Regions from separate parts of the Streptomyces sp. Da 82-17 genome, predicted to be linked through region 1. Evidence: riboswitches for the same ligand, from Rfam matches in the RefSeq annotation. Region 1 holds a riboswitch; each other region holds the start of a gene.
The links. A riboswitch is a leader RNA that binds a small molecule or an ion and turns the genes downstream of it on or off. The one in region 1 is predicted to bind thiamine pyrophosphate.

Region 2: another riboswitch for thiamine pyrophosphate. It lies ahead of ACIDOF_RS33840 (thiamine ABC transporter substrate binding subunit); the one in region 1 lies ahead of thiO (glycine oxidase ThiO).
Region 3: another riboswitch for thiamine pyrophosphate. It lies ahead of thiC (phosphomethylpyrimidine synthase ThiC); the one in region 1 lies ahead of thiO (glycine oxidase ThiO).

The regions. Positions count from the first base shown of each region.
Region 1 covers NZ_JBJURH010000002.1:366,018-377,717, forward strand. The annotation lists gene metF (methylenetetrahydrofolate reductase [NAD(P)H]) at 1-412, opposite strand, end outside; gene thiE (thiamine phosphate synthase) at 570-1,226, opposite strand; gene ACIDOF_RS04600 (Rv2175c family DNA-binding protein) at 1,438-1,803, opposite strand; gene ACIDOF_RS04605 (NAD(P)/FAD-dependent oxidoreductase) at 1,963-3,126, opposite strand; TPP riboswitch at 3,499-3,610, shown strand; gene thiO (glycine oxidase ThiO) at 3,608-4,786, shown strand; gene thiS (sulfur carrier protein ThiS) at 4,783-5,004, shown strand; gene ACIDOF_RS04620 (thiazole synthase) at 5,008-5,802, shown strand; gene pknB (Stk1 family PASTA domain-containing Ser/Thr kinase) at 6,001-7,962, shown strand; gene ACIDOF_RS04630 (deoxyribonuclease IV) at 7,998-8,867, shown strand; gene ACIDOF_RS04635 (DUF4396 domain-containing protein) at 8,976-9,512, shown strand; gene ACIDOF_RS04640 (sulfite oxidase-like oxidoreductase) at 9,550-10,173, opposite strand; gene bfr (bacterioferritin) at 10,329-10,808, shown strand; gene ACIDOF_RS04650 (bacterioferritin-associated ferredoxin) at 10,828-11,085, opposite strand; gene ACIDOF_RS04655 (class II 3-deoxy-7-phosphoheptulonate synthase) at 11,240-11,700, opposite strand, start outside.
Region 2 covers NZ_JBJURH010000028.1:92,481-104,180, reverse strand. The annotation lists gene rpsB (30S ribosomal protein S2) at 261-1,121, shown strand; gene tsf (translation elongation factor Ts) at 1,265-2,101, shown strand; gene pyrH (UMP kinase) at 2,278-3,039, shown strand; gene frr (ribosome recycling factor) at 3,194-3,751, shown strand; gene ACIDOF_RS33850 (phosphatidate cytidylyltransferase) at 3,751-4,854, shown strand; gene rlmN (23S rRNA (adenine(2503)-C(2))-methyltransferase RlmN) at 4,958-6,064, shown strand; TPP riboswitch at 6,150-6,256, shown strand; gene ACIDOF_RS33840 (thiamine ABC transporter substrate binding subunit) at 6,253-7,344, shown strand; gene ACIDOF_RS33835 (ABC transporter permease) at 7,386-9,017, shown strand; gene ACIDOF_RS33830 (ABC transporter ATP-binding protein) at 9,017-10,048, shown strand; gene ACIDOF_RS33825 (hypothetical protein) at 10,173-10,856, shown strand; gene ACIDOF_RS33820 (VOC family protein) at 10,939-11,358, opposite strand; gene ACIDOF_RS33815 (hypothetical protein) at 11,539-11,700, opposite strand, start outside.
Region 3 covers NZ_JBJURH010000006.1:205,882-211,932, forward strand. The annotation lists gene ACIDOF_RS12695 (cupin domain-containing protein) at 1-74, shown strand, start outside; gene ACIDOF_RS12700 (DUF5326 family protein) at 243-455, shown strand; gene ACIDOF_RS12705 (IclR family transcriptional regulator) at 617-1,387, shown strand; gene ACIDOF_RS12710 (SsgA family sporulation/cell division regulator) at 1,489-1,926, shown strand; gene ACIDOF_RS12715 (YibE/F family protein) at 2,080-3,513, opposite strand; TPP riboswitch at 3,586-3,720, shown strand; gene thiC (phosphomethylpyrimidine synthase ThiC) at 3,713-5,506, shown strand; gene ACIDOF_RS12725 (hypothetical protein) at 5,571-6,051, opposite strand, start outside.

The sequences.
Region 1 (11,700 bases):
GGCCCTCGGGGTGCGGCACCCAGTCGCCCATCGGGTCGCCCGGCGGGTCGCCGCGGACCGCGAGGATGTTCCTGATCCCGGCGTCCGCGTACTGCCCGATGATGTTGCGCAGCTCGGCGACCGAGTGGTTGACCGCGGTCAGGTGCGCGACGGGGGTCAGCGTGGTGTCGGCGACGATCTGCTGGGCGCCCTTCACCGTGCCCGCGCGGGTGGAACCGCCCGCTCCGTATGTGACGGAGATGAAGTCGGGGGCCACCGCCTCGACCCGGCGCAGCGAATTCCAGAGGGTTCGCTCGCCCTTGGGGGTTTTCGGCGCGAAGAACTCGAAGGAGTACGTGGTCTTGCCGGTCGCGAGCATGTCGCGCACGGTGCGTGCGCGATCCATCCGGGTGGAAGCAGTGCCTAGGGCCATACGGGCAGGTTACTCAGGGGTTCTCGGCACCCCAACCAGACCAGGGGAATTTGTCCACAATGGCCGTTTGCCGTCCACCCTTCGGACACTTGTGTGCCAGTTCCGGCCACACGGCATCACGGACGGCCACCCCTTGGGGGTACCTGCCCGGCGCCGGTCAGGCCGTCGCCGCCTCGCGGAGCCGTCTCGCGAACTCGGCGGCCGCGGCGGCCGGGTCGTCGGCCTCCGTGATGGCGCGTACGACGACCACGCGGCGGGCGCCCGCTTCGAGCACCTCGTCGAGGTTCCCGGCGTCGATGCCGCCGATGGCGAACCAGGGGCGGTCGGTGCCGAGCCCCGCGGTGTACCGCACCAGGTCGAGGCCCGGGGCGTACCGGCCGGGCTTGGTGGGGGTGGGCCAGCAGGGGCCCGTGCAGAAGTAGTCCACACCGGGCTGCGCCGCGGCCGCTGCGGCCTCGGACTCGGCGTGCGTGGAGCGGCCGATGAGCGGCCTCTCGCCGATGATGGCGCGGGCGGCGGGCACCGGCAGGTCGCCCTGGCCGAGGTGCAGGACGTCGGCCGCGATGGCGTGGGCGACGTCCGCCCGGTCGTTCACGGCGAGGAGCTTGCCGTGCCGCTTGCAGGCGTCGGCGAAGACCTGGAGGTGCTCCAGCTCCTCGCCGGCTTCCATGCCCTTGTCGCGCAGCTGCACGATGTCGACGCCGCCGGCGAGCACCGCGTCCAGGAACTCGGGCAGGTCGCCCTGTGCCTTGCGGGCGTCGGTGCACAGGTACAGCCGTGCGTCGGCGAGGGCCTCGCGGGGTGCGCGGGACATGGAAGGACTCCCCCCGTTTCGTGGCGTACGGACCGCGGGCCGTGCCGTGGTCCGTACGCCGTCGGTTGTCGGTTCAGGTGGTGCGCCCGGTTTCCCGGTTGGGGTGATGCATCCGGTTTCCCGGTTCAGGTGGTGCCTCCGGTCGCCCGGAGGGACCAGGTGTCGCCTCCGGTTGCCCGGAGGCATCAGGTGGTGCCTCCGGTCGCCCGGATCAGACCGCGAGCGCCTGGGCGCGGCGCTTCACTTCCGTGCCGCGATTCTCGCTCAGGGCCTGCGCCGGGGTGCCCGGCAGGGATTCGTCGGGGGTGAAGAGCCACTCCAGCATCTCTTCGTCGTTGAAGCCGTCGTCCCGAAGGAGCGTCAGGGTGCCGCTGAGGCCCTTGACGACCTTGTCCCCGTCGATGAAGGCGGCGGGGACGTGCAGTGCCCTGTTCTCGCCGCGGCGCACGGCGATCAGCTGGCCTTCCTTGACGAGCTGCCGGACGCGCGTCACCTCGACGCCGAGCATCTCGGCGATCTCGGGGAGGTTGAGCCAGGCAGGGACGAGAGCATCGATTTTTGCGTCAATCTCGGTCACAGGGACAAGCGTGCCATCCCGGACTGACAGTCGGTACCCGGCGCCCCCGATACGGCCCCCGCAAGCCGCCCGACCAGGCGCGATCTTCCCCGCCCCGGGTCGCCCGGCCCTCCGTCGGGCACCGCCGGAACGCCGTCGGCCGCCTCCGCCCGTCTCGTCTCAGGCCTTCGCCGACTTGAGCGGAACGGCCGGGTCCGCCACGCGTTCCGGGTCGAGCCGCACCCCGGACTCGATCAGCTTCCGGCCCTGCGCCAGGTCCCGTGGCCGGCCGACGGCGAGCAGCCCGACCAGCGCGCCGCCCCGCAGCCAGCACACCGACCAGGCCGGGCTCTGCGGATTCCCGCGCCACACCGTGCTGTCGGCCCCGCCATGATCCCCCGCGTACTGCACGAAGCGGCCGAACTGCTCGGACCAGAAGTAGGGCACCGGGTCGTACGCGGCCGTCTCGCCGCCGATGATGTGCGCCGCGACCGTGCGCGGGCCCTGCAGGGCGTTGTCCCAGTGGTGCACGAGCAGCCTGCGGCCGTAGCGGGCCGAGGGGAAGGAGGCGCAGTCGCCGACCGCGTACACGTCGGGGACCGAGGTGCGCAGGGAGGCGTCGGCGACCACCGCGCCGTCGGGGCCGATCTCGACGCCGGAGCCGGCCAGCCAGGCGGTGGCGGGGCGGGCGCCGATGCCGACGACGACGGCGTCCGCGGGGATCCGGCTGCCGTCGTCGAGGACGACCGCGCCGGGCTCGACGCTCTGCACGCGCGCGTGCGTACGGAGTTCGGCGCCCGCGTCGGCGTACCACTGCGCCATGGGGGCGGCGACCTCGGCGGGCAGGGCGCCGGCGAGCGGACCCTCGCTCGCCTCGACGACGGTGACCGCGCAGCCCGCGTCCCGGGCGGCGGTGGCGAACTCGGCGCCGATCCAACCCGCGCCGACGACCACCACGGAGTGCCGCTCGGCGAGGACCGGGCGGAGCCGTTCCGCGTCGTCGAGGGTGCGCAGCAGGTGCACTCCGGGCACGCCTGCCGCACCGGGCAGCTGAACGGGCTCGGCGCCGGTGGCGACGACGAGGGTGTCGTACGGGATCGGGCCCCGCGCGGCGTCCAGTTCGTGGTCGGCGGGGCGCAGGCCGGTGATCTCCTCGCCGAGCCTGAGCTCGACGCCGAGCGCCTCGAAGTCGACGTCGAAGGCCGAGCCCTCGGCCTTGCCGAGCAGCACCGCCTTGGACAGCGGCGGGCGGTCGTACGGCTGGTGGGGTTCGGCGCCGATCAGCGTGACGGCTCCGGTGAAGCCCTGCTCGCGCAGGGCCACTGCGGTCTGCACACCGGCCATGCCCGCGCCGACGATCACGACGCGGTGCTGTGCCTCGGGGCGCTCGCCCTGCTGCGGTTCGCTCTGCCTCTGCTGCTCGGTCACCCGATCACCTTAAACAACTGACGATCCGTCAGGGGCCGCTCGGGACAAGCTCGCGACGTGACCTGCTGCACACCGGGCCCGCTCCGCCTGCACACCGGCGCCCGCCCCGCGCGTGCAACCGATCCGGCTCCGCGCGTGTGCCCGATCCGCCTCCGCCCCGGTGCCGGATCCACCTCTGCCCGGGTGCCGGGTCCGGCTCCGCGCGTGTGCCCGATCCGCCTCCGCGCGTGCCGTCGGCCCGTCGGCGCCCTTCAGCCGGGTGTGGGCCGCGAGCTAGGGTGGCGGACGTAGACCACTCGCGGGAGCCCGGACGCACCGGGCTGAGAGGGAGGCTCAGCGCCTCCGACCGTACGAACCTGATCCGGGTCATGCCGGCGAAGGGAGGGGCTGGAAGCCCATGCATCCACGCAGTGTGCGACCACGCACGCCCACGTCCGATGTGCTCGTCCTCGGCGGCGGCGTCATCGGCCTGGTCACAGCCTGGCGGGCGGCGCAGCGGGGGCTGCGCACCGCCGTCGTCGACCCCGAGCCCGGCGGCGGCGCCGCGCAGGTCGCCGCGGGCATGCTCGCCGCCGTCACCGAACTCCACTACGGCGAGCAGACCCTGCTCGCCCTCAACCTCGCCTCCGCCGCCCGCTACCCGGACTTCGCCGCCGAGCTGCGCGAGGCCAGCGGCAAGGAACTCGGCTACCGCGCGTGCGGCACCCTCGCCGTCGCCCTCGACGCCGACGACCGGGCGCACCTGCGCGAACTGCACGCCCTGCAGCGGCAGTCGGGGCTGGACTCCGAGTGGCTCTCGGGGCGCGAGTGCCGCCGCCTGGAGCCGATGCTCGCGCCGGGCGTGCGCGGGGGCCTGCGGGTCGACGGCGACCACCAGATCGACCCGCGCCGCCTGGCCGCCGCCCTGGTCACGGCGTGCGAGCGGGCCGGCGTGACGTTCCACCGGCAGTGGGCGCAGCGGCTGACCGTGGCCGGGGAGCGGGCGCGCGGCGCCGTACTCGCCGACGGCACCGCCCTGGAGGCCGACCAGGTGGTGCTCGCGGCGGGCAGCCTCAGCGGGCGGCTCGACGGCGTGCCTCCGGAGGTCGTGCCGCCGGTGCGCCCGGTCAAGGGCCAGGTGCTGCGGCTGACCGTGCCGAAGGCGTACGCCCCGTTCCTGAGCCGGACGGTGCGCGCGGTGGTCCGCGGCGGCGCGGTGTACCTCGTGCCGCGGGTCGACGGCGAGCTGGTCGTCGGCGCCACCACCGAGGACCTCGGCTGGGACACCACGGTCACGGCGGGCGGGGTGTACGAACTGCTGCGGGACGCGCACGAGCTGGTGCCCGGCATCACCGAGCTGCCGCTCACCGAGACCCGCGCGGGCCTGCGCCCCGGCTCCCCCGACAACGCCCCGCTGCTCGGCCCGACCGAGCTGCCCGGCCTGCACCTGGCCACCGGCCACTACCGCAACGGCGTGCTGCTCACCCCGATCACCGGCGACGCCCTGGCGCACGCCCTGACGACCGGCGAACTCCCCGAAGCCGTACGCCCGTTCACGCCGAAGCGCTTCGGCGCCCGTGAGGAGCTGACCGTATGAGCACCGCGACGAACACGACGAGAGTGTCGGTGAACGGCGAGTTCCGTTCCGTTCCGCCCGGGACCACTCTCGACGCCCTGGTGGCGACCGTCAGCTCCGCGCCCTCCGGGGTGGCCGCCGCCGTCAACGAAACCGTCGTCCCGCGCGGTGACTGGTCGCGCACCGCACTGGCCGAAGGGGATCGCGTCGAGATCCTCACCGCCGTCCAAGGAGGCTGAACCATGGCAGACGACCCCCTGGTCATCGGCGGTACGAGCTACACCTCGCGGCTCATCATGGGCACCGGAGGGGCGCCGAGCCTGGACGTCCTGGAGCGGTCCCTCGTGGCGTCCGGGACGGAGCTGACGACGGTCGCGATGCGCCGCGTCGACCCGAACGTGAAGGGCTCCGTGCTGTCCGTCCTGGACCGGCTCGGCATCCAGGTGCTGCCCAACACGGCGGGCTGTTTCACCGCCGGGGAGGCCGTGCTGACCGCGCGCCTGGCCCGGGAGGCGCTCGGCACGGACCTGGTCAAGCTGGAGGTCATCGCGGACGAGCGGACCCTGCTGCCCGACCCGATCGAGACCCTGGAGGCAGCCGAGACCCTGGTCGACGACGGCTTCACGGTGCTGCCGTACACGAACGACGACCCGGTGCTCGCGCGGAAGCTGCAGGACGTGGGGTGCGCGGCGATCATGCCGCTCGGCTCCCCCATCGGCTCGGGCCTAGGCATCCGCAACCCGCACAACTTCCAGCTGATCGTGGAGCACGCGCGCGTGCCGGTGATCCTGGACGCGGGGGCGGGCACGGCGTCGGACGCGGCGCTCGCGATGGAGCTGGGCTGCTCGGCGGTGATGCTGGCCTCGGCCGTCACGCGGGCGCAGGAGCCGGTGCTGATGGCCGAGGGCATGCGGCACGCGGTGGAGGCGGGCCGGCTCGCGTACCGCGCGGGGCGGATTCCGCGTCGGCACTTCGCCGAGGCGTCGTCACCGACGGAGGGAATGGCCCGGCTCGACCCAGAACGTCCCGCTTTCTGACCGCCGGCGAGGTCCGGGCACCGAACGACCGGCATCGAACGACCGGCACCGAACGACCGGCTCCGCCCGGCCGCCGAACCGCCGGCCGCGCAGGCCCCGCCGGCCGCGGGATTCCGCGGGTCACAGCTGTGCTGCAGTCGTGGCCCGGTTTTCCACAGGCCGGTCGGGGCTGTCCGTCCCCACTCGTAGACTCTCCGCGTGGACACGACCCTTCAGGACCCGCTCGTCGGGCAGGTGCTCGACGACCGCTACCGCATCGACGCGCGCGTGGCGGTCGGCGGGATGGCCACGGTCTACCGGGCCGTGGACACCCGCCTCGACCGCGTGCTCGCGCTCAAGGTGATGCACCCGACGCTGGCCGCCGACGCGTCGTTCGTGGAGCGCTTCATCCGCGAGGCCAAGTCGGTCGCGCGCCTCTCCCATCCGAACGTGGTCGGGGTCTACGACCAGGGCGCCGACGGGGCGTACGTCTACCTGGCGATGGAGTACGTGGCGGGCTGCACCCTGCGGGACGTGTTGCGGGAGCGGGGCGCGCTGCAGCCGCGGGCCGCGCTCGACATCCTGGAGCCGGTCCTGGCCGCGCTCGGCGCCGCCCACCGCGCGGGTTTCGTGCACCGCGACATGAAGCCGGAGAACGTCCTGATAGGGGACGACGGCCGGGTGAAGGTCGCCGACTTCGGCCTGGTCCGCGCGGTGGACACGGTCACGAACACCACGGGCGCCGTCCTGGGCACGGTGTCGTACCTCGCGCCGGAGCAGATAGAGAACGGCACGGCGGACCCCCGCGTGGACGTGTACGCCTGCGGCGTCGTGCTGTACGAGATGCTCACCGGCGCCAAGCCGCACACCGGCGACTCCCCCGCGCAGGTCCTCTACCGGCACCTGAACGAGGACGTGCCCCCGCCGTCCGCCGGCGTCCCCGGCCTGCCCTTCGAGCTGGACGAGCTGACCGCCGCGGCCACGGCCCGCACCCCGGACGTACGGCCGCACGACGCGGTGGCGCTGCTCTCGCAGACCCGGCAGGCGCGCGCGGCGCTCAGCGACGAGCAGTTGGACGCGCTGCCGCCGGGCGCGCTGGCGCAGTCGCACGACAACGCGGACGACCGGACGAGCGTGATCCCGCGCGCGGTGGGCGCCGCAGCCCGGCCGCTCCCCGCCGAGCAGCAGCTGCCGGACCCGGCGGCCGAGAGCGCCGAGGACCGTCTGAACCGCACCAGCCGCCTGGAGGTGCCGCCGCCGGTCACGCCCACGCGTGCGTCCGTCGGCGGCCCCGGCAACCGCCGCCGCCCCAGCCGGGCGATGCTCGCGCTGCTCGCCGTGCTGGTCACGCTGGGCGTCGGCGCGGGCGTCTGGTACATCAACGCGGGCCAGTTCACGCGCGTGCCGCCGCTGCTCACCAAGACCGAGTCCGAGGCCCGCAAGGAGCTCAAGGAGGCGGGCCTGGACATCCGCGACGTGGAGCGGAAGTACAGCGCGACGAACAAGCGCGGCACGGTCATGGCCACCGACCCGAAGGCCGGCAGCCAGATCCGCAACAGCGGCAGCGTGACACTGACGATCTCGCTGGGCCCGCGGATCGTCGCGGTCCCCGATCTGAAGAGCACCCCGCTGGAGAAGGCCAAGAACGACCTGCGGGACCGCGGCCTCGACCCGGGCATGGTCACGCGCCAGTTCAGCGACGAGGTCCCGCGCGGCGCCGTGATCAGCACGGACCCCGCGGTCGGTACGAAGGTGAAGCCGGGCGCGGCGATCGCGCTGACCGTCAGCAAGGGCAGCCCGGTCGACGTCCCGGACGTGGTCGGCGAGGCTCTGGACGACGCCCGCGCGGAGCTCCAGGAGGCGGGCCTGAAGGTCGAGATCGAGCCGGAGCGGGTCTTCTCCGAGGAGGACAAGGGCACGATCGCGGTGCAGCGCCCCGGCGAGGGAGCACAGCTCGCGCACGGTGACACGGTCACGCTGAAGGTCTCCAAGGGCCCGGACATGGTCGAGATCCCGGACGTGAGCGGCCTGAGCAAGGACGAGGCCACACAGAAGCTGAAGTCCGCGGGCTTCAAGGTGAACGTCCAGCGCTGGTTCGTCGGCGACACGGTCTGGGACCAGTCGCCCGGCGCCGGCGAGGAGGCCCCGCGCGGCACCGAGGTCACCATCCGGACGCGCTGACGGGTCGGGTAGGTGGTCGTGCCACCCTTGTCGGCGTGAGCAGCAAGAGATCCCGCAACCCCGTCGGCGGCCATGTCCCCGTGGCCGGCGGCCTCGCCACCGTCGGCCTGTCGTACGCCCGTGAGCTGGGCGCCGAGACCGTGCAGGTCTTCGTCGCCAACCCGCGCGGCTGGGCCACCCCGGTCGGCAACCCGAAGCAGGACGAGGAGTTCCGCGCGGCCTGCGCGGAGGAGGACCTGCCGGCGTATGTGCATGCCCCGTACCTGATCAACTTCGGTTCGCACAACGAGGCGACGGCGGAGAAGTCGGTCGAGTCGATGCGGCACTCGCTGCGCCGCGGCCGGGAGATCGGCGCGCTCGGCGTGGTGGTGCACACCGGCTCCGCGACCGGCGGCCGGGACCGCTCGGTCGCGCTCAAGCAGGTACGCGAGACGCTGCTGCCGCTCCTCGACGAGCTGACGCACGACGACGACCCGTTCCTGCTCCTGGAGTCGACCGCGGGGCAGGGCTCCTCGCTGTGCTCCCGCACCTGGGACTTCGGCCCGTACTTCGAGGCCCTGGACGCGCACCCGAAGCTCGGCGTCTGCCTGGACACCTGCCACATCTTCGCCGCCGGGCACGACCTGGCCGGGCCGAGCGGCATGCACCAGACGCTGGACCTGCTGGTGGACACCGTGGGCGAGGGCCGCCTGAAGCTGATCCACGCCAACGACTCCAAGGACGTGGTCGGCGCCCACAAGGACCGGCACGCGAACATCGGCGCCGGCCACATCGGCGAGGACCCGTTCCGCGCCCTGTTCAACCACCCGGCGACCGCCGGCGTACCGCTGGTGATCGAGACGCCGGGCGGCAAGGAGGGGCACGCGGCGGACGTGGCGCGGCTGAAGGAGCTGAGGGACCGGTAGGCTCCGCGCCTCACCGGCACGCGCGCCCCTCCCGGTTGAAGAATACCCCTAGGGGGTATACGGTTCTTGTCAGTGGCAGGAGCCGCTACCTGACTTTGGGGGTCAGCGATGGAGCACGAGACCCACTCGGGACACACGGCGCACGACCACGGCCAGGCAGACCAGGAACACCCCGACCACCGCCGGCACCACGCGCACCACGGCAGCAGCGCCACGTGGGCGACGGCCGCCAAGGCGACGCTGCACTGTCTCACCGGATGCGCCATCGGCGAGGTGCTCGGCATGGTCATCGGCACCGCGCTCGGCTGGGGCACGCTACCGACGATGGTGCTGGCGATCGCCCTGGCCTTCGTCTTCGGCTACTCGCTGACGCTCTGGGCGGTCGTCCGTGCCGGCGTCGGCCTGGCCGCCGCGATCGGGGTGGCGCTGGCCGCGGACACCCTGTCGATCACAGTCATGGAGATCGTCGACAACGGCGTTCTGCTGCTCGTGCCGGGAGCGATGGAGGCGCACCTGTCGGACGCGCTGTTCTGGGGTGCGCTCGCCTTCGCGTTCGCGATCGCTTTCCTGGTGACGACGCCGGTGAACAAGTGGCTGATCGGCCGCGGCAAGGGCCACGCGGTGGTGCACCAGTACCACCACTGAGCACTCCGAGGACCACCGGCCGGACGGCTCGGGGCTGCTACAGCTCCGGGCCGTCGCCCGGTTCCTCCTGGTACGAATAGCGCTGCTCACGCCAGGGGTCGCCGATGTTGTGGTAGCCGCGCTCCTCCCAGAAGCCGCGGCGGTCCGCCGTCATGTACTCGATGCCGCGCACCCACTTCGGGCCCTTCCAGGCGTACAGGTGCGGCACGACGAGGCGGAGCGGGAAGCCGTGTTCGGCGGTGAGCAGTTCACCGTCGCGATGCGTGGCGAAGATGGTCTTCTCGGCCGTGAAGTCACCCAGTCGTAGGTTCGAACTGAATCCGTATTCGGCCCAGACCATGACGTGGGTGACGTCGTCCGCGGGCGGCGCGAGCTCGATCAGGGCGCGGGCGGGCACCCCGCCCCATTCGGCGCCCAGCATCGAGAACTTGGTGACGCAGTGCAGGTCGGCCACGACCGTCGCGTACGGCAGGGCCGCGAACTCCTCGTGCGTCCAGCAGTGCTTTTCCCCGTCGGCGGTGGCGCCGAAGACCCTGAACTCCCAGCGTTCCGGGCGGAACTTGGGCACCGGGCCGTAGTGGGTGACGGGCCAGCCCCGCTGCAGCCGCTGCCCCGGAGGAAGTTCCGACTGCTCCATTTCGCGGCTTTCCGGATGACCCATGCCTCCATGATGACAGCCTCCGAAGGGTGGCCGTGACCAGGCATGCACCTATTCGGGCAACTCCTACTAAGCATGCACTTACTGGACGACTATCGGCGCCGATGCAAGGATGCGGCGCACCTGCCCCCGATACGTACTTGGAAGGAGCCTCTGCGATGCAGGGCGACCCCGAGGTCATCGAGTTCCTCAACGAGCAGCTGACCGCCGAGCTCACGGCCATCAACCAGTACTTCCTGCACGCGAAGATGCAGGAGAACTTCGGCTGGCCCAAGCTCGCGAAGTACACCCGTGCCGAGTCGTTCGACGAGATGAAGCACGCGGAGGTGCTCACCGACCGGATCCTGTTCCTCGACGGGCTGCCGAACTACCAGCGTCTGTTCCATGTGCGGGTGGGGCAGACCGTCACCGAGATGTTCAACGCGGACCGGCAGATCGAGGTCGAGGCGATCGACCGCCTCAAGCGGGGCATCGAGGTCATGCGGGCCAAGGGCGACATCACCTCGGCGAACATCTTCGAGTCGATCCTCGAGGACGAGGAGCACCACATCGACTACCTGGACACGCAGCTGGAGCTGGTGGAGAAGCTGGGCGAGCCGCTCTACATCGCGCAGCTGGTCGAGCAGCCCGACAGCTGAGCCGCGGGCCGGGTGAAGGTCAGGCCGCCTCGTCCAGCGCGACGTCGACGAGCTCGGCGGCTGACGCGAGCGCGGGCTTGCCCTGGTCGACCAGGTCGCGGCGGGGGCAGGAGCCCCGGCCGAGCAGCGCCTGGATCCGGCGTACGCAGGAACCGCAGTCGGTGCCGGCCTTGCAGGCCGAAGCTATCTGGCGGGGGGTGCAGGCACCGTCCTCCGCGTGCTTCTTGACCTGGTCCTCGGTGACACCGAAGCAGTTGCAGACGTACACGCGGTTCACCTCCCCGGTGGGATCGCGACGGGATCGATAGGTGGCGCCATCCCCGATTGATCGGTGAGGCTAACCTAACCTTACCCGCGATGGGGAATACGCAAAAGCAGTGTGGGGCGCAGATCGTGTGATCCGCGCCCCACAGCTGTCTGCAGGCGGCCGACTACTGGTCGCGGTACATCTCCGCCACCAGGAACGCCAGGTCCAGGGACTGGCTGCGGTTCAGGCGCGGGTCGCAGGCCGTCTCGTAGCGCTGGTGCAGGTCGTCGACGAAGATCTCGTCGCCGCCGCCCACGCACTCGGTGACGTCGTCACCGGTGAGCTCGACGTGGATGCCGCCCGGGTGCGTGCCGAGCGCCTTGTGCACCTCGAAGAAGCCCTTGACCTCGTCGAGCACGTCGTCGAAGCGGCGGGTCTTGTGGCCCGAGGCCGCCTCGAAGGTGTTGCCGTGCATCGGGTCGGTCACCCAGGCGACCTGCGCGCCGGAGGCGGTGACCTTCTCGACCAGCTCGGGGAGCTTGTCGCGGATCTTGTCCGCGCCCATCCGGACGATGAAGGTCAGCCGGCCGGGCTCGCGGTCCGGGTCGAGGCGCTCGATGTACTGCAGCGCCTCCTCCGGGGTAG
Region 2 (11,700 bases), on a different contig from region 1:
GCCGCGGAACGGGCTCCCGGCGGTGATCTTGGTGCGGATCTGTGGAGTACCGGCCGGTTGTGGATATCGGCGTCACCCGGTACGTCGCGGGTCCCGTACACTTCATGTGGCGATCCGGGCCACCGGGTCGACTTCGCACGCCCCGACACCTGGCCGAAACGCCGAAGGTGTCAGCGCCCCTCGGTCCCGTACGCAGGTACGTGGCACGGCGCGCGCCGGGGTGTCAGGACACAACCGAGAAAAACACAAGGAGTACGGCCATGGCCGTCGTCACGATGCGGGAGCTGCTGGAAAGCGGCGTCCACTTCGGTCACCAGACCCGTCGTTGGAACCCGAAGATGAAGCGCTTCATCTTCACGGAGCGCAACGGCATCTACATCATCGACCTGCTCCAGTCGCTGTCGTACATCGACCGCGCCTACGAGTTCGTCAAGGAGACCGTCGCCCACGGCGGCACGGTCATGTTCGTCGGCACGAAGAAGCAGGCGCAGGAGGCCATCGCCGAGCAGGCCACCCGCGTCGGCATGCCCTTCGTCAACCAGCGCTGGCTGGGCGGCATGCTCACCAACTTCTCGACCGTCTACAAGCGCCTGCAGCGCCTGAAGGAGCTCGAGCAGATCGACTTCGAGGATGTGGCCTCCTCCGGCCTCACCAAGAAGGAGCTCCTGGTCCTCTCGCGCGAGAAGGCCAAGCTGGAGAAGACCCTCGGCGGTATCCGCGAGATGCAGAAGGTGCCCAGCGCCGTCTGGATCGTGGACACCAAGAAGGAGCACATCGCCGTTGGTGAGGCCCGGAAGCTGAACATCCCGGTCGTCGCGATCCTCGACACCAACTGCGACCCCGACGAGGTCGACTACAAGATCCCCGGCAACGACGACGCGATCCGCTCCGTCACGCTGCTCACCCGCGTCATCGCCGACGCCGTCGCCGAGGGCCTCATCGCCCGCTCCGGCGGTGCCGGTGAGGGCAAGGGCGAGAAGGCCGCCGGCGAGCCGCTCGCCGAGTGGGAGCGCGACCTGCTCGAGGGCGAGAAGAAGGCCGAGGCCGACAAGCCGGCCGACGCCGAGAAGGCCGCCGAGGCCGAGAAGCCGGCTGACGCCCCGGCCGCCGAGCAGGCCTGACCTTTCACAGGTCACAGGTTCGGTAGGTGACGGCGGGGGCCCTGGCGCCCCCGCCGTCGACCCGTCACCGTAGATCCGCACCTCTGGTCGCCCGTGTTCGAGCCCGGCGGCCGTCACAGACTTCGAGAAAGATTCACTGAATCATGGCGAACTACACCGCCGCCGACGTCAAGAAGCTCCGGGAGCTCACCGGCGCCGGCATGATGGACTGCAAGAAGGCGCTCGACGAGGCCGAGGGCAACGTCGACAAGGCCGTCGAGGCGCTCCGCATCAAGGGCCAGAAGGGCGTCGCCAAGCGCGAGGGCCGTTCCGCCGAGAACGGTGCCGTGGTCTCCCTGATCGCCGACGACAACACCTCCGGTGTCATCGTCGAGCTGAAGTGCGAGACGGACTTCGTCGCCAAGGGCGAGAAGTTCCAGGCCGTTGCCAACGCGCTCGCCGCGCACGTGGCCGCCACCAAGCCCGCCGACATCGAGGCGCTGCTCGCGTCCGAGATCGAGGCCGGCAAGACCGTGCAGGCGTACGTCGACGAGGCCAACGCCAACCTCGGCGAGAAGATCGTCCTGGACCGCTTCGCCCAGTTCGAGGGCGCGTACGTCTCGGCGTACATGCACCGCACCATGCCCGACCTGCCCCCGCAGATCGGTGTTCTGGTCGAGCTGGACAAGGCCGACGCCGACCTCGCGAAGGGCGTTGCGCAGCACATCGCCGCGTTCGCCCCGAAGTACCTGACCCGTGACGACGTCCCGGCCGAGGTCGTGGAGTCCGAGCGTCGCGTCGCCGAGGAGACCACGCGCGCCGAGGGCAAGCCGGAGGCCGCGCTCCCGAAGATCGTCGAGGGCCGCGTCAACGCGTTCTTCAAGGACGCCACGCTGCTCGGCCAGCCGTACGCGCTGGACAACAAGAAGTCCGTCGAGCAGGTCCTCAAGGAGGCCGGTGTCACCCTGAAGCGCTTCTCGCGCATCAAGGTCGGCATCTGAGTCCGTACCGCGCTCGACTCAAGACCCCGCTAGGGTCGACAGCAGCCGTCCGGGACAGGATGCGCCCGCGGAGTGCCGCGGGCGGCGGGCGGCCGCAGATCTGACGAGGAGGCCATTGCCGCAGTGGGACGCAAGTACCCCCGGCAATGGCCTTCTTGTATGTGCACCACGAGGAGATCTCCATGACCAAGGCCGACAACAGCGGCGACGGGAAAACGACCGGCCGATTTCTGCTGAAGCTCTCCGGCGAGGCGTTCGCCGGCGGCGGAGGCCTGGGCGTCGACCCCGACGTGGTGCACGCCATCGCCCGCGAGATCGCGGCCGTGGTCCGGGACGGCGCGCAGATCGCCGTCGTCATCGGCGGTGGCAACTTCTTCCGCGGTGCGGAGCTGCAGCAGCGCGGCATGGACCGGGCCCGCTCCGACTACATGGGCATGCTCGGCACGGTCATGAACTGCCTCGCCCTGCAGGACTTCCTGGAGAAGGAAGGCATCGACAGCCGGGTGCAGACCGCCATCACGATGGGGCAGGTCGCCGAGCCGTACATTCCGCTGCGTGCGGTGCGGCACCTGGAGAAGGGCCGCGTCGTGATCTTCGGCGCCGGTATGGGCATGCCGTACTTCTCCACCGACACCACCGCCGCGCAGCGCGCCCTGGAGATCGACGCCGAGGCGATGCTGATGGGCAAGAACGGCGTCGACGGGGTGTACGACTCGGACCCGAAGAAGAACCCCGACGCGGTGAAGTTCGACGCCCTCGAGTACGGCGAGGTCATCACCCGGGACCTGAAGGTGGCCGACATGACCGCCATCACCCTGTGCCGGGACAACAGCCTTCCCATCCTGGTCTTCGAGTTGCTGGCGGCGGGCAATATCGCCCGCGCCGTCAAGGGTGAGAAGATCGGCACTCTCGTGAGCGACCAGGGCACCCGGTCCTGACCCTCATCTCCCGGGCCTGGCCCGGGGGATGGACAATGTCCTGCCGGTCGGACACCGTGCAGGAAGAGACGCGACGCAGCCGGTGCCCTTGCCGTACCCGCAGACGGGACGCGCGGGGCGCCCCCAGCCCACTCAAGACACGCAGGAGCAAGTGGTGATCGAAGAGACCCTCCTCGAGGCCGAGGAGAAGATGGAGAAGGCCGTCGTGGTCGCCAAGGAGGACTTCGCCGCGATCCGTACGGGGCGTGCGCACCCGGCGATGTTCAACAAGATCGTGGCCGACTACTACGGCGCGCTGACGCCGATCAACCAGCTGGCCTCGTTCTCCGTGCCGGAGCCGCGCATGGCCGTGGTGACGCCGTTCGACAAGAGCGCGCTCCGCAACATCGAGCAGGCCATCCGCGACTCGGACCTGGGCGTCAACCCGAGCAACGACGGCCACATCATCCGAGTGGTGTTCCCCGAGCTGACGGAGGAGCGCCGCAAGGAGTACATCAAGGTCGCCAAGGGCAAGGCCGAGGACTCCAAGGTCTCGATCCGCTCGGTGCGCCGCAAGGCCAAGGACACCATCGACAAGGCCGTCAAGGACGGCGAGGTCGGCGAGGACGAGGGCCGTCGCGCGGAGAAGGAGCTCGACGACACCACCGCGAAGTACGTCGCGCAGGTGGACGAGCTGCTCAAGCACAAGGAAGCCGAGCTGCTCGAGGTCTGATGAACGACTCTTCGTGGGGGGCTCCGCCGCCGGCCGGTTACATGGGACCGCCCGGGACGGGCCCCGTCCAGGGGCGCCCCCCGGCGGGTCCTGCCTACGATGAGGCCGGCGCGCAGCAGACTCGGCCCATGCCGACCGTGCCCGGTGTGCCCGACACCGGCAAGGCCGCCGCAGACCGGTACGACAGCGAGGCGGGGGCCGCTCTGACGAGTGGCCCCTTGTTCCGCGACGAGATGTTGCAGGAGCCCATGGCCAGTCCCACACCTCAGGTTCCGCAGCCGTCCCGGAAGAAGCGTGCGGGCCGCGATCTGCGGGCGGCCATAGGGGTCGGTGTCGGACTCGGCGCGGTCATCGTGGCGTCGCTGTTCGTCGTCAAGGCCGTGTTCGTCGCGGTGATAGCGGTCGCCGTGGTGGTCGGCCTGTGGGAGCTGACGACGCGTCTGCAGGAGCGCAAGGACATCAAGGCGCCGCTCGTGCCGCTCGCGGTGGGCGGCGCGGCGATGGTCGTCGCCGGGTACGTGCGCGGCGCCGAGGGTGCCTGGGTGGCGATGGCGCTGACCGCGCTCGCCGTCCTGGTGTGGCGGATGACGGAACCGCCCGAGGGCTATCTGCGGGACGTCACGGCCGGGGTGTTCGCCGCGTTCTACGTGCCGTTCCTCGCCACGTTCGTGTCGATGATGCTGACCGCGGACGACGGTGCGGAGCGGGTGCTCACGTTCCTGCTCCTCACGGTCGTCAGCGACACCGGGGCGTACGCGGTGGGCTGGCGGTTCGGCAAGCACAAGCTGGCGCCGCGCATCAGCCCCGGCAAGACCCGGGAGGGCCTGCTCGGCGCGGTGTCCTTCGCGATGGCGGCGGGCGCGCTGTGCATGGAGTTCCTGATCGACGGGGGCACCTGGTGGCAGGGCCTGCTGCTCGGCCTCGCGGTCGCGGCGAGCGCGACGCTCGGCGACCTCGGCGAGTCGATGATCAAGCGGGACCTCGGCATCAAGGACATGGGCACGCTGCTCCCGGGCCACGGCGGGATCATGGACCGCCTCGACTCCCTGCTGCCGACGGCGCCTGTCGTCTGGCTGCTCCTGGTGCTGTTCGTGGGTACGTGAAGTACCCGCGCTTCCTGCGCTGACCTGCTGTTTCTTCGGTGGCGGGCTCGTTGTCCACAGGGCGGCGGGCCCGCTGTCGTATGTCTGCGACACTGGTAGAGCCATGCCTAAGCCCGGAGAACTCACTTTTGTCGCGCCCCGCGGAGCCAAGAAGCCCCCGCGGCACCTCGCCGATCTCTCGCCCGCCGAGCGCAAGGAAGCGGTGGCCGCGATCGGCGAGAAGCCGTTCCGCGCCAAACAGCTGTCCCAGCACTACTTCGCGCGGTACGCGCACGACCCCGAGCAGTGGACGGACATTCCCGCCGCCGCTCGCGGCAAGCTGCAGGAAGCGCTGCTGCCCGAGCTGATGTCGGTCGTGCGGCACATCAGCTGTGACGACGACACCACCCGCAAGACGCTGTGGAAGCTGCACGACGGGACGCTCGTCGAGTCCGTCCTGATGCGGTACCCGGACCGGGTCACCATGTGCATCTCCTCGCAGGCCGGCTGCGGCATGAACTGCCCGTTCTGCGCGACCGGCCAGGCCGGGCTCGACCGGAACCTGTCCACCGCCGAGATCGTCCACCAGATCGTGGACGGCATGCGCGCGCTGCGCGACGGTGAGGTCCCCGGCGGTCCCGCGCGGCTGTCCAACATCGTGTTCATGGGCATGGGCGAGCCGCTCGCCAACTACAACCGCGTGGTCGGCGCCATCCGCCGCCTCACCGACCCGGAGCCGGACGGCCTCGGCATCTCGCAGCGCGGCATCACCGTGTCCACGGTCGGCCTGGTGCCCGCGATGCTGCGGTTCGCCGACGAGGGCTTCAAGTGCCGCCTTGCGGTCTCGCTGCACGCCCCGGATGACGAGCTGCGCGACACCCTCGTGCCGGTCAACACCCGCTGGAAGGTCCGCGAAGTCCTCGACGCCGCCTGGGAGTACGCGGACAAGTCGGGCCGCCGCATCTCCATCGAGTACGCGCTGATCCGGGACATCAACGACCAGGCGTGGCGCGGGGACCGGCTCGGCCGGCTCCTCAAGGGCAAGCGGGTGCACGTCAACCTGATCCCGCTGAACCCGACGCCCGGCTCGAAGTGGACGGCCTCGCGGCCCGAGGACGAGAAGGCGTTCGTCGAGGCCATCGCGGCGCACGGCGTGCCGGTCACCATCCGGGACACCCGCGGCCAGGAGATCGACGGGGCCTGCGGGCAGCTCGCCGCCTCCGAGCGCTGAGCCGCCCGACCGTCGGCCGGCCACGCGTGCCGAGCCCTCCGCGGAGGAGCCCGGCACGCGTGCAGTACCGTGCATTCGTACAAATGAATTCCGACAGGGGAGCGCCGTCAGGGCGCTGAGAGTGCGGCAGTGCCGCAGACCCTCGGACCTGATCCGGGTCATACCGGCGTAGGGAGTCAGCACCAGTCATGAACATCAGTCTTCGGCGTGCCTGCACGATCGTGCTCTGCGGGGCGCTCGGCGTCAGCACCCTCGCCGCCTGCGGCGGCGACAACGGATCCGAGGCTTCCGGTGAAGGCGGCGGCAAGACCGTCACGCTCGTCACCCACTCGTCCTTCAACGTCTCGCCCGACGTCCTGAAGTCCTTCGAGAAGCAGTCCGGGTACAAGGTCAAGATCCTCAAGGGCGGCGACGCCGGCGAGGTCGTCAACAAGGCCGTCCTCTCCAAGGGCAACCCGCAGGGCGACGTCCTCTTCGGCGTCGACAACACCCTGCTGTCCCGCGCCGTCGACAACGGCCTGTTCACGCCGTACGAGGCGAAGGGCCTGGACCAGGTTCTGCCCGAGTACCGGGTGGACGAGAAGCACCACGTCACGCCCGTCGACAGCGGCGACATCTGCGTGAACTACGACAAGAAGTACTTCGCGGACAAGAAGCTGGCCCCGCCGAAGACCCTCGACGACCTGGTCAAGCCCGCGTACAAGAACCTCCTCGTCACCGAGAACGCCGCCACCTCCTCGCCCGGCCTCGGCTTCCTCCTCGGCACCGCCGCCGAGTACGGGGACAAGGGCTGGCAGGACTACTGGAAGAAGCTGAAGGCCAACGGCGTCAAGGTCGTCGACGGCTGGGAGCAGGCGTACAACGAGGAGTTCTCCGGCTCCGCGGGCGGCAAGAAGGCCAAGGCGGACCGGCCGCTGGTGGTGTCGTACGCGTCCAGCCCGCCCGTCGAGGTGCTGTACGCGAAGCCGCAGCCGAAGGAGGCGCCGACCGGCGTGGCCACCGGCACCTGCTTCCGGCAGACCGAGTTCGCCGGACTGCTCGACGGCGCGAAGAACGAGAAGGGCGGAAAGGCCCTCCTGGACTTCCTGATCACCAAGGAGTTCCAGGACGACATGCCGCTGCAGATGTTCGTGAACCCGGTCCGTGAGGGCGCCCAACTCCCGAAGCTGTTCACGGAGTTCGGAGTCGAGGTCGAGGACCCGAAGACCATGGACCCGAAGAAGATCACGGAGAACCGTGAGGACTGGGTCAAGTCGTGGCAGTCGCTGGTCCTGAAGTAACCACGGGGGCCCGCCCCCGGAGGGACGTCCGCGGGAGCGCGGTGCGGCTCGGCCTGATGGTCCTGCCCGTCGCGTTCTTCGCGGTGTTCTTCGCCTACCCGGTCGCCGCGATCGTCGCGCGCGGCCTCAAGGACAGCAGGGCGGGCGGCAGTTGGCAGCTCGGGCGGCTCGGGGACGTCCTCGCCGACCCGGACATCCAGCACGTCCTGTGGTTCACCACCTGGCAGGCCCTGGCCTCCACCGGGCTCACCCTGCTGATCGCGCTGCCCGGCGCGTATGTCTTCGCGCGCTTCGACTTCCCCGGCAAGCAGCTCCTGCGGGCGGTCGTGACCGTGCCGTTCGTGCTGCCCACCGTCGTCGTCGGCACCGCGTTCCTGGCGCTGCTCGGGCGCGGCGGCGTCCTCGACGAGCTGTGGGGCGTGCGGCTCGACACCACGGTGTGGGCGATCCTCCTCGCGCATGTCTTCTTCAACTACGCCGTCGTCGTCCGCACCGTCGGCGGTCTCTGGGCGCAGCTCGACCCGCGGCAGGAGGAGGCCGCGCGGATGCTCGGCGCCTCCCGGCTCGCGGCCTGGCGCCGGGTGACGCTGCCCGCGCTCGGTCCGGCCGTCGCCGCCGCCGCGCTGATGGTGTTCCTGTTCACGTTCACGTCGTTCGGCGTCGTGCAGATCCTCGGCGGGCCCGGCTTCGCCACCCTCGAAGTGGAGATCTACCGGCAGACCGCGCAGCTCCTCGCCCTCGACACCGCCGCCGTCCTCACCCTCGTCCAGTTCGCCGCCGTCGGCGCGGTCCTCGCCGTGCACGCCTGGACGGTCCGGCGCCGCGAGAGCGCCCTCCGGCTCGTCGACGCCGCGCAGACCTCCCGCCGCCCGCAGGGCCCCGCCCAATGGGCGCTGCTCGGCGGGGTGTTGGCGACGGTGCTGCTGCTCGTCCTCGTCCCGCTCGCCGTCCTCGTCGAACGCTCCCTCCACCCCTCCGACGGCTACGGCTTCGACTACTTCCGTGAACTCGGCTCCACCGACGGCGGCGCCTTCCTCGTCCCGCCCGTCGAGGCCGTCGCGAACTCCCTGCAGTACGCGCTCGCCGCCACCGCGATCGCCCTGGTCGTCGGAGGTCTCGCCGCCGCCGCGCTCACCAGGAAGGCCGGACGGCTCGTACGGGGCTTCGACGCGCTGCTGATGCTGCCGCTCGGGGTGTCCGCCGTGACCGTCGGGTTCGGCTTCCTCATCACGCTCGACGAACCGCCGCTGGACCTGCGCGACTCCTGGATCCTCGTGCCGCTCGCGCAGGCCCTCGTCGGCGTGCCCTTCGTCGTCCGCACCATGCTGCCCGTGCTGCGCGCCGTCGACGACAGGCTCCGGGAAGCGGCCGCCGTACTCGGCGCGTCCCCGTGGCGGGTGTGGCGGGAGGTGGACCTGCCGCTCGTCCGCAGGGCCCTGCTCGTCGCCGCCGGGTTCGCGTTCGCCGTGTCGCTCGGCGAGTTCGGGGCGACCGTGTTCATCGCGCGGCCCGACCGGCCCACCCTGCCCGTCGCCGTCGCCACCCTGCTCGGCCGGGCCGGGGAGCTCAACTACGGCCAGGCGATGGCCCTTTCGACCCTGCTGATGCTGGTGTGCGCGGTCTCGCTGCTGCTCCTCGAACGCATCCGCACCGACCGGACCGGAGAGTTCTGATGCTGCGCCTCGACGACGTCTCCGTACGCTTCGGCGGCCCCGCCGGGCAGGCCGCGCTCGACGGCGTCGACCTGGACGTCGCCGAGCACGAGACCGTCTGCGTGCTCGGCCCCAGCGGCAGCGGCAAGTCGACGCTCCTCCGCGTCGTCGCCGGACTCCAGGCCCCCGACACCGGGCGTGTGCTGCTCGCCGGGCACGACCAGGGCGGCGTGCCCGCGCACAAGCGGGGCGTCGGCCTGATGTTCCAGGACCACCAGCTGTTCCCGCAGCGCGACGTGGGCGCCAACGTCGCGTTCGGCCTGCGCATGCACCACGTACCGCGCGCCGAACAGGACGCCCGCGTACGGGAGTTGCTCGAACTCGTCGGACTGCCCGGGGCCGCGCGCCGGGCCGTCGCCTCGCTGTCCGGCGGCGAGCAGCAGCGCGTCGCCCTCGCCCGCGCCCTCGCCCCGCGGCCGAAGCTGCTCATGCTGGACGAGCCGCTCGGCCAGCTCGACCGGTCCCTGCGCGAACGCCTCGTCGTCGAACTGCGGGAGCTCTTCCGGGAGTTGGGCACCACCGTGCTCGCCGTCACGCACGACCAGGGCGAGGCGTTCGCGCTCGCCGACCGGGTCGTCGTCATGCGGGACGGGCGGATCGCGCAGAGCGGCACCCCCCTCGACGTGTGGCAGCGGCCCGCCGACGCGTTCGTCGCCCGCTTCCTCGGCTTCGACAACGTCGCCCCCGGCACCGTCACCGGCGAGGCCGCCGACACCCCGTGGGGCAAGCTCCCCGTCCCGCCCGGCTCCGCGCAGGGCCCGCACGACGTCCTCGTACGGCCCGCCGGAGTCCGCCTCGTCGCCCCCGCCGACGGCCTGACCTGCACGGTCACGGCACGCACCTTCCGCGGCACCCACGTCGCCGTGCACCTGCAGCCCACCGACCCGGCCACGCCCCGCCTCGAAGCGGCCTGCGCGCTGCGGGACGCGCCGGAGACGGGGGACGCGGTGGGCGTGCAGTTCGACGCGGACGACGTGGTGGTCCTCGGCTGAGCGGAGGCGTGCGGTCGGGCTCGCTCGCGGTCGCCCACGAACGGGCAGGTCCTGGCTGTTCAGGCCTGTTGACCGCGTTGATAGCTTGGACCCTCAGCCTTCTCACCGCTTCACCGGGGGACCGATGAGCCAGCCCTGGCAACCCGCACAGCCGCAGCCGCCCCAGCCGGACGGCGGCAACCCGTACGCACAGTCGCCCGGGTCCGGAGCGGGCGCGCCCCCGCCGATGCCCCCGCAGCCGCCGGCCGGCCCGCCGCAGATGCCGCCGCAGGGGTTTCCGGGTCAGCAGCAGTTCCCGGGCCAGCCCGCGCCGATGCCCGGCATGCAGCCCCCGATGCCGTACCCGGGCCCGCAGCCCGGCGGCGGCAGCGCGGTCGGGGCGTTCTTCCTGGGCTGGCTGGTGTCGTTCGTGATCTCGTTGATCTACGTGGGCGTGGTCTTCGCCGCCTACGAGAGCCTGACCGAGGAAGCCGCGGGCTACGGCCTGTACTACGGTCATGCGCTGCTCAACGGTGCCGCCGTCGGCGCCGTCGCCGGACTCGTCGGCCGGCGCAGCAACGGTGCGCACATCTCCGCCGGAATCATCGGCGCGCTCGGCACGTTCTTCGGCAGCACCAACGCGTTCGTGGCCACCTACCTCGACACGGCGGGCAGCGACATCACCTTCCTGCTGCGCGACCACCCCTTCTTCCCCGCCGAGGCCTGGTGGGGTCCGGACGCCGGGTCCGGGATGCTCTCGCTCCTCGGCCTCGTCCTCGCCGCCGCAGCCGGCTGGGGCATCGCGCGGCTCGTCGGTTCGCGCCGCTGAGACGTACGTACGACGCAGGGCCCGTGCCGTTTTGACGGTGCGGGCCTTGCTGCGTGTCGGGGTTCGGCTCGGAGGCCGGGGGTCAGCCCTGGACCGCGTTCTGGTCCATCCACATCACCTCGAAGTGGTGGCCGTCCGGGTCGAGGAAGGAACGCCCGTACATGAAGCCCAGGTCGCTGGGCTCGCCCGCGGGGGAGCCGCCCGCGGCGAGGGCGCGCTCGGTCAGCTCGTCGACCTGGCGGCGGCTCTCGGCGCTCAGGCAGATCAGCGCCTGGGTGGACCGGGCGGAGTCGGAGACGGGCTTCACCGCGAAGCGGGCGAACTTCTCCTCCTGGAGGAGCATCAGGGCGATCGTGTCGCTCACGGACACGCAGACGGTCTCGTCGTCGCTGAACTGCGGGTTGATGCCGTAGCCGACCTCGCTGAAGAACTTCTTCGACAGCTCGACGTCCTGGACGGCGAGATTGATGAAGACCATCTGCTGGTAGGGGCGTGCGGCCATGTGGGGTTCCTCGGCTTCCGTCTCCGCGCCGGCCTGCCGTGCATGGCAGAGCCGTACTGGAGGTAGACGGGCCGGGCGGGCGGAACTCATCGCTGTACGGCGAGAATTGCGGGAAATTTTCTTCGGGCTCCCTCGGGGGTGGCCCGAGGGAGCCCGAACCGGCCGTGGCGGGCGCGGAGTTCAGCCCGTCAGCGGGGCCGCGGCGAGCGTGCCGACCAGCCAGGTCAGCGGGCCGAACACGGCGAGCAGGGCGAGGGCGCGCAGTCCGGCGGCGCCGCGGAGCAGGGAGGCGGGGGCGCCGAGCTGCAGCAGGGCGGCGGTCGTGTCGGCCCGGGACTGACG
Region 3 (6,051 bases), on a different contig from region 1:
GGGTCCCGCACCGCTTCCACCACATCAGCGAGGACCTGCGCGTCCTCGTCGTCTTCTCACCGCCCGAGGGCTGAGCCCCGCGGACCGTCGGCAGCGGCATTCCCTAGGGGACGGTTCAGGGAAGGACCGGGGATCGGCGGGCCCCGACGGCCCGGTCCCCCGCCTAGCATCGAAGTCAGCAGCCCGGGACTCCTCCAGGACCCCGGGAAACCCGGGGGAAGCGGAAGGAGAACGCGATGGCCGTGCAGGAGATGTTCCAGGGACTGCCCTGGTGGGTGAAGTGGGTCGCGGTGCCGGCGATCGCGCTCGTCGTGTTCGGCGGCCTGATCGCCTCGGTGGCCGCGTTCCTCATCGGCCTGCTCTTCAAGGTCCTGCTCTTCGCGGCCCTCGTCGGCGGACTCATCTACGTCGTACGGAAGTTCATGTCGTCCTCGTCGTCACGGGGCGACTGGTAGCGGCTCGGGCGAGTTTCGCTCGGCCGAGGGAATCTTTCGGCCAGGAGGGTCGCCGAGGCCCTCACGGCGTTAGAGTCCGGAAGCAGCGACGCGGGGTGTGTCTCCGGGCAGCCCTGCTTCCCCCACGGGGGGCTCCCCCCACGCGCCACGGGAGTTGGACCTTGGCCACGGCAGTCAGCACCCCCGCACCGACCCTCATCGGCTCCGTACAACGGGCGATGCGCCTCCTGGAGGCCGTCGCCGCGCATGCCGACGGAGCGCCCGCCAAGCAGCTCGCCAGAGAGGCCGGGCTGCCGCTGCCCACGGCGTACCACCTGCTGCGCACCCTCACGCACGAGGGCTATCTCCGCCGGGACCAGGGGGTGTTCGTCTTCGGGCCGGCCGCCGAGCGGCTGACCAGCAGCGGTGCGGAGCAGAATCGTCGCAGCAAGATCGGTGACGTGCTCGCGCACTGGCGGGACGCGATCGGCGTGCCGGTCTACTTCGCGGTGTACCGCGAGGGCGAGGTCGAAGTCGTGGACATCGCCGACAAACCCGGCAGCCCCGCGGTCGAGGAGTGGGCGGACTTCCGGCAGACCGCGCACGCCCACGCGATCGGCCAGTGCCTGCTCTCCCAGCTCGACGAGGACGACCGGCGCGAGCACCTCTCCCGCTACCCCGCGCAGTCGATCACGCCGTACACCGTCCGGGACGGCGGGACACTGATGCGGCGCCTGGACCGGATGGGGCGCATGCAACCCGTCGTGGAACAGCAGGAGTACGCGCTGGGTACGGTCTGCGCGGCCGTGCCCATCACCGTCGGCACCACCGCGGCGACGCTCGCTATCTCGCTGCCCCTGCATCAGCGGGGCCGACTGCTGCCTGCGGTGCGCGAGTTGCAGAGCGATGTCGGCCGGAAGCTAGCCACGCTGGCGTTCTCTATCAGTATCTGAAAACTCACTCCTTGTGATCTCTTCAGTACGTTGAGCAAGATGCCCTCAGGGTCGGGAAGATGAATCCGGTTCAACTCAACGGCACAGCAACGGGGTAGGCGATGCGCGAGTCCGTCCAGGCAGAGGTCATGATGAGCTTTCTCGTGTCCGAGGAGCTCTCGTTCCGCATCCCGGTGGAGCTCCGGTACGAGACCCGCGACCCCTTCGCCGTGCGGTTCACCTTCCACCTGCCCGGCGACGCCCCGGTGACCTGGGCGTTCAGCCGTGAACTCCTCGTGGACGGCGTCGAGGGACCCTGCGGCGACGGCGACGTGCACATCGCGCCCGAGGGCCCCGAGCCGCTCACCGACGCCTTGATCCGCCTTCAGGTCGGCGGCGACCAGGCCCTGTTCCGCGCCGGCATCGCCCCGCTCCTCGCGTTCCTGGACCGTACGGACAAGCTGGTCCCGCTCGGCCAGGAGCGCACGCTCGCCGACTTCGAGGCCAACCTCGACGAAGCGCTGGGCCGCATCCTGGCGGAGGAGCACAGGACGGGCTGAGCACCTCCTTCCGGATCCTTCGCACGGCTGCGCTGAAACGCTTCGGCGCAGCCGCTGTCGTATCCCGGCCCGGCGGGTGGCCGATGCCCCCCCCGCGCCCCTGCCCCGCGGCCGGTCCTGCCGCGTGCCCCTTGCGTGCCCGTTGCGTGCCCGTCAGCGCTTGCGCCTGCGTCCCCGACCGCCGCCGCGGGAGGCCGCGCGGCCCGAAGGCGCCCCGCCTGCCGAGCCGCTTCCAGGTCCGCCCGACGCTCCGGCCGACGGCGTCGCGCCCGGCTTGTCGGCCGAGACGAGCAGTGCGGCGAGCGCCGTCGTCACCGGCACCGAGGCGACCAGGCCGATGGAACCGATCAGCGTGCGCACGATCTCCTCGGCCACCAACTCGCTGTTGGCCACCGTGCCCACACTGCTCTGCGCGATCGAGAACAGCAGCAGCAACGGCAGCGCGGCACCCGCGTACGCGAGGACCAGGGTGTTGACGACCGACGCGATGTGGTCGCGGCCGATGCGGATGCCCGCGCGGTACAGCTGCCGGGCGGTCATCGTCGGGTCGGCGTGGTGCAGCTCCCAGACCGCGGAGGTCTGCGTGACCGTCACGTCGTCGAGCACACCGAGGGAACCGATGATGACGCCCGCGAGGAGCAGGCCGCTCATGTCGATGTCCGGGTAGAGGCCGTGGATCAGGCCGGTGTTGTCGTCCGTGTTGCCGGTCAGGTTGGCCCAGCCGATGAACAGCGAGCCGAGCAGCCCGATGAGCAGCAGCGAGACCAGCGTGCCGAGCGCCGCCACCGAGGTCCGCGCGGACAGGCCATGACACATGTAGAGGGCGATCAGCATGATCGCGCTGGCTCCGACCACCGCCACGACCAGCGGATTCGAGCCCTGCAGGATCGCCGGCAGGATGAAGAGCGTCAGCAGTACGAAGCTCACCGCGAGCGCGATCAGCGCCATGAAGCCGCGCATCCGCCCGACCACGACCACGGCGAACGCGAAGATCGCCGCGAGGATCCACATCGGAACGCCGCGGTCCACGTCGGTCACCGAGTACTGCAGCTCCTTGGGCGCCCCCGGCGCGTACGCCACGACCACGTCCTGGCCCTCGCGCAGCTGCCGCGGCGCGTCCGGCTGGACCACCTCGACGAAGGTGCGGCCCTTGTCCTTGCCGCTGGTCACCTCGATCGTCGCCTTCGCGCACGTACCGGTCTGCGAGCGCTGCGCCTCCTGGCCCTCGGGCGTCGACGGATCGCCGGTCGGCGGGACCTGCGAGGCGTTGACGTCCTTGCAGTCGACCCCGTCGACCTGGACCACCCGGCCCGACTCGGTCTGCCGGTCGAAGCCGACGCCGCTGCGCTCGTGCGGCGGTGCGCCCCCGGGCCAGAGCACGGCGAGGCCGACGAGCACGGCCGTCGCGAAGGGGATCAGCACGGCGGCGATGACCTTGCGCAGATGTTTCGAGACGGGCTCGGCGGGACCGTGGCTGTGCGAGTGGCCGTGGGAGTGGCCGCTGGAACCGCCGTTCCCGCCCCCTCCGTGGCCGTTTCCGTGCGGCGGTTCGGAGGGCGGCTGCGGTGGCTGATGCGTGGTGGTCACCGACCGATCATCGCAAGAACGGGTGGGGCCCTCTGTTCAGCGTGGCCGTACGGACGCTAGCGTGGGGCCCACGATTGTCACCGCGGGAGCTCGGAGCACCGGGCTGAGAGGGCGCTGACCTCCGTACGAGACGTACGGAAACGGCTGCGTCGACCGCCGAACCTGTTACCGGGTAATGCCGGCGTAGGGAGTAGGTCTCATGACCACATCGGACGCACGCACGCCTGCCTCCAGCACGACCGAGGGCACGGAGGCCGGGAAGTCCATCGGCTGGCACAAGGCGTACGTCGAGGGCTCACGCCCCGACCTGCGCGTGCCGGTCCGCCAGGTGCACCTCACCAACGGCAAGTCCGTGACCCTGTACGACACTTCAGGCCCGTACACCGATCCGACAGCCGACACCGACGTCCGCCGCGGGCTCGCGCCGCTGCGGGAGAACTGGATCGTCGCCCGCGGCGACACCGAGGAGTACGCGGGCCGCCCGGTCCGCCCCGAGGACGACGGCATCAAGCACACGTCGCCGCGCGGCGGCCTGCGCAACCTCGACGCGGTCTTCCCCGGCCGGCCCCGGCAGCCCCGTCGCGGCCGGAACGGTCAGGCGGTGACGCAGCTTGCGTACGCCCGCCGCGGGGAGATCACGCCCGAGATGGAGTTCATCGGGATCCGCGAGAACCTCGACCCCGAGGTCGTACGCGCCGAGGTGGCCGCCGGACGCGCGGTGATCCCGGCCAACGTCAACCACCCCGAGATCGAGCCGATGATCATCGGCAAGAAGTTCCTGGTGAAGGTCAACGCCAACATCGGGAACTCCGCGGTCACGTCCTCCATCGAGGAGGAGGTGGAGAAGATGACCTGGGCCACCAGGTGGGGCGCCGACACGGTCATGGACCTCTCCACCGGCCGCAACATCCACACCACCCGCGAGTGGGTGCTGCGCAACTCCCCCGTGCCCATCGGCACCGTGCCGCTCTACCAGGCCCTGGAGAAGGTCGACGGCAAGGCCGAGGAGCTGACCTGGGAGATCTACAAGGACACGGTCATCGAGCAGGCCGAGCAGGGCGTCGACTACATGACGGTGCACGCCGGCGTGCGCCTGCCGTTCGTCCCGCTGACCGCCAACCGCAAGACCGGCATCGTCTCGCGCGGCGGCTCGATCATGGCCGCCTGGTGCCTCGCGCACCACAAGGAGAGCTTCCTCTACGAGAACTTCGAGGAGCTCTGCGAGATCCTCGCCGCGTACGACGTGACGTACTCGCTCGGCGACGGGCTGCGGCCCGGGTCGATCGCGGACGCCAACGACCGTGCGCAGTTCGCGGAGTTGGAGACCCTGGGCGAGCTCAACAAGATCGCCAAGGCGCATGACGTACAGACCATGATCGAGGGCCCGGGCCATGTCCCGATGCACAAGATCAAGGAGAACATCGACCTCCAGCAGGAAGTCTGCGAGGAGGCGCCGTTCTACACGCTCGGCCCGCTGACCACCGACATCGCCCCGGCGTACGACCACATCACCTCGGGTATCGGCGCCGCGATGATCGGCTGGTGGGGCACGGCGATGCTCTGCTACGTCACGCCCAAGGAGCACCTGGGCCTGCCGAACAAGGACGACGTGAAGACCGGCGTGATCACGTACAAGATCGCGGCGCACGCGGCGGACTTGGCGAAGGGCCACCCGGGCGCCCAGGACTGGGACGACGCGCTCTCGGACGCCCGCTTCGAGTTCCGCTGGGAGGACCAGTTCAACCTGGCCCTCGACCCGGACACGGCACGGGAGTTCCACGACGAGACGCTCCCGGCCGAGCCCGCGAAGACGGCGCACTTCTGCTCCATGTGCGGCCCGAAGTTCTGCTCGATGAAGATCAGCCGCAACATCAACGAGCAGTTCGGCGGCGAGGAGGGCGCGTCCGAGGAGGAGATCGAGGCGGGCATGCTCGCCAAGTCGCGGGAGTTCGCGGCCGCGGGCAACCGCGTCTATCTGCCGATGGCGGACTGACCGGGGCGATGAACTCGCGCATGGGCCCCAGCTGTTCCGGCCGGGGCCCATGGCCCGTCGTGCCTCAGCGTGAGGTCAGCTTCCCGCTCTTCGTCACGGTCACGGCGCCCTGCCAGCCACCGGGCGAGCAGTCACGGCCGTTGGGGTACGTGGGCTTCGGTACGAGGGTCGTGCGTTCGTCGAGCACGGTCGCACCGCCCTCGTCCCTGAGCACGAGCTCCACGCGCACCTTCGTCCTGCCGTCCTCCGGCAGGCCCTCCACGACGGCGAACCCCGGCCAGGGAGCGGGCGGTTCGGACGAGGGCGCGGCCTCCCGGAGCTCCTTCTGCAGGCGCAGTCCGCCCCCGTGACAACGGCCGTCCCAGCAGGCGACGAGCTCCGCCTCGGCCGCCCGGTCCGCCCACTTCGGGGGTACGTCCACGGAGATCCCGGTCGGCGAGTCCCGCAGCGTGCAGATGTGCTCGCCGGCCCCGCAGCCGGTGAGCAGCAGCAGGGCGGTGAGTGCGGCCGAGGCGCGGGCGAGCGCACCACGAGGCGTGCACCCG